3 regions of the Streptomyces sp. B15 genome follow, and region 2 is predicted to be linked to each of the others. Evidence: riboswitches for the same ligand, from Rfam matches in the RefSeq annotation. Region 2 holds a riboswitch; each other region holds the start of a gene.
The links. Region 2 has a riboswitch for cobalamin ahead of KBY19_RS21505 (prenyltransferase/squalene oxidase repeat-containing protein). Riboswitches for the same ligand answer to the same signal wherever they lie in the genome.
Positions count from the first base shown of each region.

Region 1: another riboswitch for cobalamin. It lies ahead of metE (5-methyltetrahydropteroyltriglutamate--homocysteine S-methyltransferase); the one in region 2 lies ahead of KBY19_RS21505 (prenyltransferase/squalene oxidase repeat-containing protein).
Region 3: another riboswitch for cobalamin. It lies ahead of KBY19_RS20885 (CbtB-domain containing protein); the one in region 2 lies ahead of KBY19_RS21505 (prenyltransferase/squalene oxidase repeat-containing protein).

Region 1 covers NZ_JAGPXJ010000105.1:3,915-8,242, forward strand. The annotation lists gene KBY19_RS31320 (ATP-binding protein) at 1-96, opposite strand, end outside; gene KBY19_RS31325 (alpha-ketoglutarate-dependent dioxygenase AlkB) at 354-1,046, opposite strand; gene KBY19_RS31330 (tyrosine-protein phosphatase) at 1,180-1,989, shown strand; cobalamin riboswitch at 2,029-2,253, shown strand; gene metE (5-methyltetrahydropteroyltriglutamate--homocysteine S-methyltransferase) at 2,414-4,328, shown strand, end outside.
Region 2 covers NZ_JAGPXJ010000049.1:13-4,340, forward strand. The annotation lists partial or broken gene KBY19_RS21500 (hypothetical protein) at 1-215, opposite strand, end outside; gene KBY19_RS21505 (prenyltransferase/squalene oxidase repeat-containing protein) at 341-1,681, opposite strand; cobalamin riboswitch at 1,844-1,978, opposite strand; gene KBY19_RS21510 (MBL fold metallo-hydrolase) at 2,096-3,337, opposite strand; gene KBY19_RS21515 (aldehyde dehydrogenase) at 3,498-4,328, shown strand, end outside.
Region 3 covers NZ_JAGPXJ010000047.1:15,429-19,756, forward strand. The annotation lists gene KBY19_RS20875 (kelch motif-containing protein) at 1-453, shown strand, start outside; gene KBY19_RS20880 (glycoside hydrolase family 6 protein) at 587-1,654, opposite strand; cobalamin riboswitch at 1,839-1,979, shown strand; gene KBY19_RS20885 (CbtB-domain containing protein) at 2,012-2,239, shown strand; gene KBY19_RS20890 (CbtA family protein) at 2,260-3,099, shown strand; gene KBY19_RS20895 (HAD-IIA family hydrolase) at 3,477-4,256, opposite strand.

The DNA of each region.
Region 1 (4,328 bases), on a different contig from region 2:
GGTGGTTCCGGTCGGTGGAGCGGCCGGGGCGGCGCGGGAGACGGTGCGTGGCTCCCCGTTTCCGTTCTGCGCCGGGTGGCTCGGAGATTCGGGCATGGGTTCCTCGGAAGAGTTGAGGCAGGTGAGAGGCCGACGAGCCGCGAAGGGGCCGGCCGGGCCGGCAGGCCGCTACCGCAGAGGTGGGAGGGAGGCGTCGACCGCTGGTCACGCTAGCCCGCGGCCGCGCCCCGCCCTGGCCCTTACACCGGATTCGCCAGGGTTCGCCAGCTCCCAACGAGTGAAAGCCGACGGATTCCGCTTGACAGCCGGCGCCCGCGCAACTCGGCGCACCCCGCGCACCCTTCGCGCGCGGGTCAGTACGCCCGGACGGTGACGTTGACTCGTCCCCGCAGCCCCAGCGCGGGCGGCGCGGAGCCGGGCTCGGTACGGGGCACGCCGTGATACGCCAGCCGCGCGGGCCCGCCGAAGACGAAGGCGTCCCCGCTGCGCAGCTCCACGTCCCTCCCCCAGACTCCGTCCGGGGGGACCCCCAAGGGCCGCCCCCGCCCCTCGGTGTTCCCGAACCGGAAGACGCAGGCGTCCCCGAGGCTGAAGGAGACGACGGGCGCGGCGGAGCGCTCGTCGCTGTCCCGGTGCATGCCCATGCGCGCGCCGTCACCGTAGAAGTTCACCAGCGCGATGTCGTACGGGACGGCACACGGCACGGCGCCGAACACCGGCTCCTCGGCCACCTCGGCGGCGGCGTCCACGGCGGCCCGCGCCCACCGGCCCAACCAGTCGGGGAAGGGCTTCACCGGCTCTCCGCCACCGTCCACGACAGTGGCGGCGTAACCGTACGGATACCAGTGCCGTCCCAGGCTGACCTGCCGCACCGACATCTGCGAACCGTTGGGCATCCGTACCGTCCGCAGCCCCGCGGGCGGCACCGCCCACCGCCGGCACGCCGCGAGCAGCTCGCGCTGCGCGCCGGGCGCCAGCCGGCGGGGCAGATGCACGGCTCCCGCGGTGACCTGCACCGCAGGCGGAGGGAACAGCTCCTCGCTCACACGGCCAGCGTACGGCCTCCCACCACAGGCGGGACCGGGCGCCGGGCGGCGGAGCGCCGTCGTACAAGTCACCACGCAAGGACTGATCGCCTCAGGCATCCATGCCTTATGGTCGAACGGACGGTCGTCGCAGATGCTGGGAGCGCGCGTGAGTGTGGAGTCCGCCGATACGGTGCTGACGGGGGTACGCAACTTCCGGGACGTCGGGGGCCTGCCGACGGTGGACGGGTGCCGGGTCCGGCGCGGGGTGCTCTTCCGCAGCGGGCACCTGGCGCAGGCGACGCCCGAGGACGCCGCCTTCCTCGGCGAGCTCAAGCTGCACACCGTCTTCGACTTCCGCAACTCCGCCGACCAGGCGCTCGACGGCCCCGACATCGAACTGCCCGGCGTCCGCAACGTCAATCTGCCGCTCTCCGACCCGGCCGACGGCGCCGAGTTCTGGAAGATGGTGCGCGACGGCGAGCTGGACCAGCTCCGGGCCATCCTCGGCGACGGGCTCGCCGCCCGGCGGATGACCGACTCCTACCGCACCATGATCCGCGAGCGCACGGCCGAGCACAGCCGCATCCTGCACGCGCTCGCCGAGGACAGTGTGCCCGCGCTGATGCACTGCGCGGCCGGCAAGGACCGGGCGGGCCTGTCGATCGCCATCACGCTGCTGGCGCTCGATGTCGAGCGGGCCGCCATCGAGGAGGATTACCTCCAGTCCAACCAGCCGCACCGGCGCTACAAGGTGTACCGCAGCAGAAAGTCCAAGGCGGGGATGTCGCCGGAGGTCATGGAGCTGCTCGCCCCGCTCTTCGATGCCCGCGCCGCCTATCTGCACGCGGCCTTCGAGACCATCGACGAGACGTGGGGCGACGTGGAGACCTATTTGGCGCAGGGCCTCGGGCTCTCCCCCGCCATCCGCGCCCGGCTGAAATCCCGCCTCCTGGAGACGTAGGGCACCCCCGCCACTGGCCGCACCCGGCGCGCACCCGGCTATGCTGGCCGTGCAGCTGGTTCGCCCCGTCCGCCAGGCGGGAGGCGTCGTAAGAGGGAACCCGGTGTGAGTCCGGGACTGCCCCGCAGCGGTGAGCGGGAACGACCGCCGTCACACGCACTGGACCGAGGACCGGTCCGGGAAGCGACGGCCAGTAGATGCCCGCCGGGAGACCGGCAGGCGTGCCCGCGAGTCCGAAGACCTGCCCGCTGTCCGTACGCGTCCACCCGCGTACGGTCCTCCCGGAGACCTCGAGGGCGGGTCGGAGAGCACGCGCACCAGGCGACGGACACCAGCCACGCGTCCGTCCGCACCGTGTCGCCGCCATCCCTTCGCGTCCTCGTCCCGTTCCGGGAGCGCTGAGACACTCGCGAAGGAGAGTTGCGTGACAGCGACAGCAGCGAACCCGGGCGCCACCGCCCCGACCGCGCCGGTGCGCGCTACCGTGCACGGCTACCCCCGGCAGGGGCCGAACCGTGAACTGAAGAAGGCCGTCGAGGGATACTGGGAGGGCCGCGTCACCGCCGAGGCCCTGCACTCCACGGCCGCCGAACTGCGCCGCGCCAACTGGCGGCAGCTGGCCGACGCGGGCATCGACGAGGTGCCCACCGGGGACTTCTCGTACTACGACCACATGCTGGACACCACCGTCATGGTCGGTGCCCTCCCCGAGCGGCACCGCGCAGCGGTGGCGGCCGATCCGCTGGCCGGCTACTTCGCGATGGCCCGCGGTACCCAGGAGGCGGCGCCGCTGGAGATGACCAAGTGGTTCGACACCAACTACCACTACCTGGTGCCCGAACTGGCCCCGGACACCGTCTTCCGGGCGGACGCCGGCAAGCAGACGGCCGAGCTGGGGGAAGCCCTGGCGCTGGGCGCGGCGGCGGCCCGGCCGGTGCTCGTCGGCCCCGTCACCTATCTGCTGCTGGCCAAGCCGGCGCCCGGGGTCGCCCCCGACTTCGAACCGCTGACACTGCTGGAGCGGCTGCTGCCGGTCTACGCCGAGGTGCTCGCGGATCTGCGTGCCGCCGGTGCCCGATGGGTGCAGCTGGACGAGCCCGCGCTGGTGCAGGACCGCACCCCCGGCGAGCTGGCGGCGGCCGCGGAAGCGTACCGGGCCCTCGGCGAGCTGGCCGACCGTCCGCGGCTGCTGGTGGCCTCCTACTTCGACCGGCTCGGTGAGGCACTGCCCGTACTGGCGAAGGCGCCCGTGGACGGGCTGGCCCTCGACTTCACCGGTCCGGCCGCCGCCAACCTGGACGCGCTCGCCGCGGTCGGCGGGCTGCCCGGCAAGCGGCTGGTCGCCGGCGTCGTCGACGGCCGCAACGTGTGGATCAACGACCTCGAGCGGTCCATGGCCACCCTCGCCACCCTGCTGGGCCTCGCCGGGCAGGTCGATGTGGCGACCTCCTGCTCGCTGCTCCATGTGCCGCTGGACGCACGGGCCGAGCGCCGAATCGATCCGCAGGTCGCCCGCTGGCTGGCGTTCGCGCGCCAGAAGGCGGCCGAGGCCGCCACCCTGGCGCGCGGCCTGTCGGAGGGGACCGGCGCGATCAGCGCCGAGCTGGCCGCCAACCGGGCCGACCTGGCCTCCCGTACGGCCTCGCCGCTCACCCACGACAAGTCCGTACGGGCCCGCAGCGCCGCCGTCACCGAGGCGGACACCCGCCGCGCGCTCCCGTACCACCGGCGCACGGCGGCGCAGCGCACCCGGCTCGGTCTGCCGCCGCTGCCGACCACCACCATCGGCTCGTTCCCGCAGACGGCCGAGCTGCGCAGGGCCCGCGCCGACCTGCGGGCCGGCCGGATCGACGAGACCGCCTACGAGCAGCGGATCGCGGCGCAGATCCGGGAGGTGGTCGCCTTCCAGGAGCGTGCCGGACTCGATGTGCTGGTGCACGGCGAGGGCGAACGCAACGACATGGTGCAGTTCTTCGCCGAACAGCTCACCGGGTACCTCGCCACCCGGCACGGCTGGGTGCAGTCGTACGGCACCCGCTATGTGCGCCCGCCGATCCTCGCCGGCGATGTGGCCCGCCCGCGGCCGATGTCGGTCCGCTGGACGCAGTACGCCCAGTCGCTGACCTCCCGTCCCGTCAAGGGCATGCTCACCGGCCCGGTGACCATGCTCGCCTGGTCGTTCGTACGGGACGACCAGCCGGTGGCGGAGACGGCGCGCCAGGTGGCGCTCGCGCTGCGCGACGAGGTGTGCGAACTGGAGGCCGGCGGGGCCGCCGTCATCCAGGTCGACGAGCCCGCGCTGCGCGAGACGCTGCCGCTGCGCGCGGCCGACCGGCCCG
Region 2 (4,328 bases):
GTGGCGTACGACCAGGAACCGCCCTCCTTCTGCTGCCAGAACGACCAGTAGCGGTAGCCGTTCGCCTCGGCCACGACACGGGCCTCGGCACCGGCACCCGCGCCCGTACCGGCGGCGGGGTGCTGGGGAGCAGTCGCGCTCGCCGTGGCGGCCGGGAGTGCGGCCGGCGAGGCGAGCGCCGTGACCGCCATGAGGGCGACGACCGGCAGGCGCACGCCCCGCCACCCCGCGACTGCCCCTGCCTTCGCCCCCGCCCCTGCCCTGGGCCTGGGCCTGGGCCTGGGCCTGGGCCGGGGCAGGAGCGGCTCCGGCGCGGTGGCGCCGTGCGCCGTCCGGGCCGTCACAGCTGCTGCCTCTTGCGGCGACCGCTGAGCAGGATGCCGAAGCCGGCGCCGATGGCGAGACCGACCAGGATGAAGGCCCAGACGGGGATGGTGGTGCCGTCGTCCTTCTTGTCGGAGGAGGAGTCCGCGTCGTCCGACGGCATCTTTGCGGGCTTCGGGCCGGTGTCGCCGAGGCGGGAGAGGAGATCGGTCCCGCCGAGCTTCGTGGGGTCGCCGCCGGCGGCGCGGGAGGCGAGCATGAGGGAGCTGATGGCGGCCGGGTCGTTCTTGGCCTTGTCCCACTTGTTCACGTTGTCCGCGAGCCACGTCAGGGAGGACCTGGCCGGCTTCCGGTGGCCGCCGGCCGCCAGCGCGACGACGGCGTCCGCGGTGTTCGCGTAGTCGGGCTGCTTCTTCGTGTCGCCCGGAGTCACGGAGCTGAAGTGGCCGCCGTTCTTCTTCAGCGTCGCGGCCAGATAGGCCGCGCCCGCACCCGCCGCTTGCTTGCGGCCGCCCGGAACGCCCTTCTTGTCTCCCTCGTCGGCGTCCGCGTCGGCGTCGGTGCCCGCGTCCGAGGCGCACTTCAGTGGTGTGACCGGCTTGTCCTTGGCGTCCTTGGACAGCGGTTCGGGCAGCGCGCCTTCGCCCAGCGCGGCGAGGGAGGCGGCCGCGGTGGCGTCGTCGTTCGGGGCGAGCTCGCCCTTCTTGTCCGGTTGGTAGGCGAAGGCGCCCTGCTGGCCGGGGGCGTTCTCGATGCCCTTCGCGCCGCAGGTGAGCTGGAAGGACAGCAGCGCGTCGTAGGGAGACCTGCCGCCCTGGGCGGTGGCCTTCTCCGGGTTCCGGCCCGCCGCGTGCAGGGCGCCGATGGCCAGCGAGGTCGAATTGGCGTCCGAGGCGGCGCGCGGGGCGCTGCCCCAGCCGCCGTCCTTGTTCTGGACCGAGGTCAGCCACTCCAGGGCCTCCCGCACCGCGTCGCTCCGGCCGCCGACTGCGGCGAGGGCCTGCACGGCGAGGGCGGTCGCGTTGGTGTCCGAGGGAGTGGCGTCCGGGTCGCATTTCTTGCCGGCGTCGGCGCGGTAGGCGGTGAACGAGCCGTCGGCGCACTGCTGGCCGGCCAGCCAGTCGACGGCCTTCTTCGCGGGGACGGCACCGGCGCCGTCCAGCGCCAGCAGCGCCATCGACTGCCGCCACACCCCGTCGTACTTCGGGTCGGCCGTTCCGTAGAGCCCGTCCGGCAGCTCGGACGGCTTCTCGGCGGCATGGGGCGCGGTTGCGGCGGCGGATGCCACGGGTGCGGCTGTCGCGCACAGCACGGTGGCGGCGGCGAGGACCGTGGCGCGGCGGCGGCGCGGTGACATTGCGAGTGCCTTTCGGTGACGGAAGCGGACCGCAGCCGGGCACGGCCGCCCCGCCGAGGGGGCTCGCGACTTCGCGGCCCCGCACCGCGGCGCACCGGGCTCGGCTCCGTATACCTCGACGGGCCGGTGGCCTGGTTCGGCCACAGGAGCCCACCTCCGCCCGGGTGCTCCGGCTCGCGGCCGGTCACCTGCGCGCATACGCCGGGTCGTGGAGGACGACCCGCGGCCGGCGTACGGCGACGGGGTGACGGACCGCTCACGGTTGCGGGTCAGCGCCGGATTCGCACCGGCTTCCCCCGGTCGGAGGCGTTGTCTGGCTGTCGGCCACTGTAGCCGGACGGGCCACCGGGTCGTTCCGTCGGGCCGGTCCCGCTTCGTCCGACTCCAGATCGCGGTGGCCGTGCGGCAGGGGTCTCAGCCGGTGGCGCGGTAGGTGACCGGGGTGCTGCCGGGGACGGCCTCGGCCCGGCCGAGCTTGACCAGATGGCGCAGATGGGCCTCGGCCTCGGCCACGGCGATGTTGCGGGAGCTGAACGGGATCTCCCCCCAGGGGCGGTTCCAACGCATCGTCTCGGCGAGCTGCCAGGGGGTGAGGTCGCGCTCCGAGAGCAGTGCTCTCAGACCGGAGAGGCGCTCCGCATGGTGAGCGGTGAGCTCGTCGACCCGGGCCTGCGCGTCCGTGAAGGCGTACTGGTGTGCGGGCAGCACCTCGGCGGGCCGCAGCCTGGCTATCCGTTCGAGGGAGTCGAGATAGTCGCCGAGTGGATCGGTGCTCTCGTCGCTGTCCGGGTCCTCGTACAGTCCGATGTGCGGGCTGATCGTGGGCAGCAGATGGTCCCCGGAGAACAGCCGCCCTCCCCGGCCCGGCCCACCCGGACGGCCCCGACCACCCGAGTTGCCAGGGTCGCCGGAGCCGGAGCCGGAGCGGGCCGGGTTGCCCGGGTGCTGCTCCTCCAGGTGCAGGCACACGTGCCCCGGGGTGTGTCCCGGGGTCCAGACGGCGCGCAGCCGCCGTCCCGGCAGGGCCAGCAGCTCGTTCGGCTCGATCTCGCGGTCGGGAAGTGCGGCCCGCGCACCGGGCAGTGCTCCACCCCTGCCCTCCGCGAGGGCCGTGCGCAGCGGCGCCGTATGGGTCTCGGGGGCGCCGGCCGCCGCGAGTTTCTCGGCGAGGTAGCCGAGCCACTGGCCACGGTCCGAACGGCGGGTGCGGCGCACGACGGCGGTGTCCGCCGCGTGCATGGCGATCCAGGCGCCGGACTCCTCCCGTACCCGCGCCGAGAGTCCGTGGTGGTCCGGATGGTGGTGGGTGACCAGTACGCCGTGCAGCGCTCGGACGGAGGTGCCGCAGGCGGTGAGCCCGTCGGCGAGGGTCTGCCAGGAGGTGGGGTCGTCCCAGCCGGTGTCGATCAGCACGGGCCCCGCGTCCGTCTCGATCACATGGACGAGGGTGTGGCCGAGGGGATTGTCCGGGATGGGTACGGGGATGCTCCAGATTCCGCCCCCGTGATCGGTGACCCGGGGCCCGCGCGGGGCTGCCCGCGATCCGGCGTCCACCCGCGGTCCCCCGTCGTCGACCCGCGGTCCCTCGGCGTGCACCCGCGGTCCCTCGGCCTCGCCCCCCGGCCCCTCGTCGTCGGCCTGCGGTCCGTTCGTCATGGCGACGGCTCCCCCCGGTTCGGTGCGCGGGCGTGGCGGCCTGCGGGCCGGCAGAGGCATTGTTCCCTAGAACTAGAACTGGTACTAGTTCTGATGCGCTGTCAGGAGAGTGTCAGGTGTCACACCGACGGGTGGGGCGGAGAGGGAGGGCACGGGCATGATGGACAACCCCAGCGGAACCGGCGGCGGAATCGCGTACGCCGATCACCGGCAGCTCTACATCGGCGGGACCTTCACCGACCCGGCCGGCGGCGAGGCCATCGAGGTGGTCTCGCCGCACACCGAGCAGCCCATCGGGCGTGTCCCGCACGCCTCGCGCGAGGACGTCGACCGCGCCGTACGCGCGGCACGCGAGTCCTTCGACTCCGGGGTGTGGGCGCAGCGCCCGCTGGCCGAACGGATCGAGACGGTCACCCGCATCAAGGACGCCTTCGCCGTGCGCAGCGAGGAGATCGCCAAGGTCATCAGCGCCCAGAACGGCACCCCGTACACCTCGGCCGTCATGGTCCAGTCCCTCGCCGCGATGATGGTCTGGGACACCGCGGTCAAGATCGCCGCCCACTTCCGCCACGAGGAGCGCCGGGCCGGGGTGCTCGGTCCGCTGCTGGTGCGCCGGGAGCCGGTGGGGGTGGTGGCGGCCGTGGTGCCGTGGAACGTGCCCCAGTTCACCGCCGCCGCCAAACTGGCCCCCGCGCTGCTGGCCGGCTGCTCGGCGATTTTGAAGGTCTCGCCGGAGACCCCGCTGGACGCCTATCTGCTGGCCGAGATCGCCGACGAGGCCGGGCTGCCCCCGGGTGTGCTGTCGATCCTGCCGGCCGATCGCGAGGTGAGCGAGTATCTCGTGGGGCACCCCGGCGTCGACAAGGTGTCCTTCACCGGCTCCGTGGCCGCGGGCAAGCGGGTCATGGAGGTGGCCTCCCGCAATCTGACCCGGGTCACCCTGGAGTTGGGCGGCAAGTCGGCCGCAGTCATCCTGCCCGACGCCGATCTG
Region 3 (4,328 bases), on a different contig from region 2:
GGCTCGGACTCGCTGTACGCGGACAAGGCCAACACCAAGCCAGGGGAGTTCGACCAGCGCATCGAGATCTACACGCCGCCCTACCTGCACAAGGGGAAACCCCAGCCGCAGTTGCGGCTCGCCGAAGGCAACCCGGAGAAGCTGAGGCCCGGCTCCCGGCTCTCCCTCGAGAGCAAGGACGCCACCTCGCTGAAGCGGCTGCGGCTGGTGCGACCCGGCTCCTTCACACACGTGACGAACGTGGAGCAGTCGTCCGTCGCGCTGAAGATGAAGCGGTCCGCCGATGGAACGGTGACCACCACCATTCCGGACGATCCGTCCCTGGTCACGCCCGGCTGGTGGATGGTCTTCGGCGTGGACGGGGACGGCGTACCCTCGAAGGCCCAGTGGGTCCATGTGGGCATCGACCCCGACGCGGCGCACGCCCCCATCACCACGGGCGACCCGAAGTAGGGGTCCCGCCCCGTCAGGCGCGCGGGGAACTGCTCCCCCAGCCTTCGGCCGGGAGATGCCCCCACAGCCACAACGCACCCCTGGCCTGCAACGGACAGCCAGGGGCACCCCCTGGTCAGCCGCCTGTCACGGCTCACCCCTTCGTGTTGCGGGCCAGTTCCAGGGCGTAGGACGGCCACCACGTGCCCGGCGCGGGGCCGCCGCGGCACTGGCCGTCCGACTCGCCCGGCCGTTTGATCCACAGATAGGCGTCCACCTTGTCGTGTCCTGTCCGGGTGGTGGGCGCCTCGCCCAGCGCCCGGCCGGGCGGGTTGCACCAGCGCTCGTCCCCGCTGCCGCGCAGCGGCCCGTTGCCGTTCCGGCTGGTGTCGACGACGAAGTGCTTGCCGTCGACCATCGAGGACAGCCGCTTGCCGTAGGCGACGTTCGAGGCGGTGGTCTGGAAGTTGGAGACGTTCAGCGCGAACCCGTCGGCCTTGCCGATCCCCGCCCGGCGGAGGGGCTCGACCAGCGCGCCCGGGTCGCGGACCCAGTCCGGGTTTCCGGCGTCCAGGTAGACCGTCGTGCCGGGGAGCCCCTTGAGCCGGGTGACGGCGTCGTGCAGCAGCCGGTAGCGCTCCTCGCGCAGCTGGGGCGCGGCGCACGCGCCGGAGACGGTGTGGGCCAGTGCGTCCGGCTCCACGATCACCGTGGCGGTGCGCTTCCCGATGCCTGCCACGACGCCGTCCAGCCAAGCGCGGTAGGCCGCCGCGTCCTTCGCGCCGCCCTTGCTGTACTGCCCGCAGTCCCGCTGCGGCACGTTGTAGAGGACGAGCAGCGCGCCCCGGTCCGCGGCGGCCGCGGCCTTGGTGACGCGGGCGGTGTGGCCGCGGGGGTCGGCCGAGTCGATCCACTCGGCCACCGGCTGCTCGGCGATCTTCTTCAGCTGTGCGGCCCGCGCCGACTTGCCGTCCTCGGCGTAGGCACGCGCCTGCCGTGCGGCGTTCCCCGCGGGGTCGACCCAGTACGGGGCCACGGACTCGGGGCGCTGCCGCACGGTGGGACCCGCCTGCGGGTCACCGTCGTCCGCGCCGCCACCCGACGAGCAGCCGGCCAGCAACAGGGCTCCCGCCACCGCGCTCCCGGCGACGCCCCGGGCGCGGGCGCATATCGCGCGCGCGGTACGCGGGCGCCGGGCGCCGCTACTGGCGCTGCCGTACATCCACTCCCCCTCGGCTGTACTCCGGCCATCGACCGAACCGTCGGCCGGCCGCCGACCGGACCGCTGACGGGCCACAACGTCGCCCCATCGTGTCACAACGCCCGGTTCGCACGGCCGAGTTCCGCACCCGGTGCGACGGGGAGTGTGACGGGGACCTTGTTGACAGTGGTCATGACAGGCTGGGAGCCTCCGGAACGGCACACTTTCATATCGAGGCGACAGTGCTCAGGAACCCGGTGCGACTCCGGGACGGTCCCGCCACTGTGTCCGCAACCGCCCCGGCGGCCGCGGAAGTCAGGAACTGATCTGTCGCTTCTCCACCGATGGGGCGTGGAAACCCCAGGAGGAGGCACGCGGATGTCCCAGCACACCCTCGGCACGACCGTCGCACCCGAGAGCGCCGCCGCACACCCGGCGACCGTCAGGGCCCGCGACTGGCTCATCGTCGCCGCCGCCGCGATCGTCGCGCTGATCGCCCTGTACGCCGTCTTCGTCGACAACGGCAACCTCGTCTCGGCAACCGGCTCCTATCTGCACGAGTTCTCGCACGACGGCCGTCATCTGTTCGGCGCCCCCTGCCACTGACCGATCGGGGGTCGCTCGTCATGTCCGTCTCCGCACAACCAACTCCCTATCCCCTGCTGCCCCTGCTCGGCCGCGGCCTCGCGGCCGGCGGGATCGCGGGGCTGGCGTCCGGGCTGTTCTCACTGCTGCTGGCCGAGCCCTTGATGGACCGGGCCATCCGGCTGGAGGAGAAACGCTCGGCAGCCGAAGCCGCCACCGCGCACGCGGGCGCCTCCCACTCGGGGCACAGCCATGCCGCCGAGGCCGAGGAGCTCTTCAGCCGGGGCACCCAGCACCTCGGACTGGTGGTCACCGCCGTGGTGGCCGGTCTGGCGATCGGCGTGTTCTTCACGCTCGCCCACGTGTCGTCCCCCAGCCTTCGGCCGGGAGGTGCCCCCAACCGCTCGGCGCCCCGGGACGACGGCCGCGGCTGGCAGCGCTCCATGGGCCTGGCCGGCGCCGGGTTCCTCGCGCTGTCCCTGCTTCCGGCGCTGCGCTACCCCGCCAACCCGCCGGGGGTCGGCGACGGTGGCACCGTCACCGAGCGGCAGGGCCTGTGGCTGGCCGCGCTGGTCATCGGCGTACTCGGAACGGTGCTGGCACACCAGGTCCACCAGCGGCTCGGGCAGGCCGGGCACGGGCTGCCCGTGCGTCAGTCGGGCGCCGCGGCAGCCGTTGTCGCCACCTTGGCCGCGCTCTTCCTGCTGCCGGACAACCCGGACACGGTCCCGGTGCCCGCCACCTTGCTGTGGGACTTCCGGATGCTCTCGCTGGGCGGACAGGTGGTCCTGTGGGGCGTACTGGGTGCCGTCTTCGCGGCCCCGTCCCTGCGCCGGCAGCGGTCCGCCCCCCGCGAGCAGTCCGCCGCTCCCACTGCCTGACCCCGGCCGGCTGCCGCTGCGGGGGCGGCGGCCCCCGCAGCGGGACGCTTCGTGGCGGAGCCCTCCGCGGCGAGGCCGCCGGCCCGGGAGACGTCCCCCAGCAGCGGGCCGCCCCCGGCCGCACCGGACGCGCCGGAGTCCGGAGCGCACAGCCACACCACCACCATCAGCAGGACCCACCCCGCCCCGACGGCCGGCCGCCAACGGCCCGCCCCGCTGCGGACCGGCGTCGCGGGTGCGGGGACGTGCGGCATGGCGGAGACCTCCGGGGCATCGGTCCGATGCCATAGACGCTCCGCCCGGGGGTGCCGCTCCGCATCCGCAGAGCACGGCCCTCTACTCCGCACGGCGGCCCCTGCAGGGCAAGGAAGTCGTCCTCAGACCCGGTCGACGAGGTCCGCGATCGAATCGACGACGCTGGAGGGGCGGTAGGGGTACCGCTCGACCTCGTCGGGCCGGGTCAGACCCGTCAGCACCAGGAAGGTCTCCAGTCCGGCTTCCATACCCGCGCGCACATCGGTGTCCATCCGGTCACCGATCATCGCGCTGGTCTCGGAGTGCGCGCCGATCGCGTTCAGCCCGGCGCGCATCATCAGCGGGTTGGGCTTGCCGACGAAGTAGGGGTGCTGGCCCGTGGCCTTGGTGATGAGGGCGGCGACCGAGCCGGTGGCGGGCAGCGCGCCCTCGGCCGAGGGTCCGGTCTCGTCGGGGTTGGTGGCGATGAAGCGGGCACCGTCGTTGATCAGCCGGATGGCCCGGGTCAGCGCCTCGAAGCTGTAGGTGCGGGTCTCACCGAGGACCACGTAGTCGGGGTCGGCGTCGGACAGGACGTACCCGATGTCGTGCAGGGCCGTCGTCAGCCCGGCCTCCCCGATGACGTAGGCGGTGCCGCCGGGGCGCTGGTCGTCCAGGAACTGCGCGGTGGCCAGCGCGGAGGTCCAGATGTTCTCCGTCGGCACGCTCAGTCCGATACGGGACAGCCGGGCGTGCAGGTCCCGGGGGGTGTACATCGAGTTGTTGGTGAGCACCAGGAACGGCCGCCCCGACTCCTTGAGCCGCTTGATGAACGAGTCGGCGCCGGGGACGGGGATCCCCTCGTGCATCAGCACACCGTCCATGTCGGTGAGCCAGGACTCGATGGGCTTGCGCTCTGCCACGGATGGACTCCTGCCAGGTCGTGGTGGTCCGGCCGGCGGGGACGTGCGCGCGTGAGCCGAGCACGAACCGGC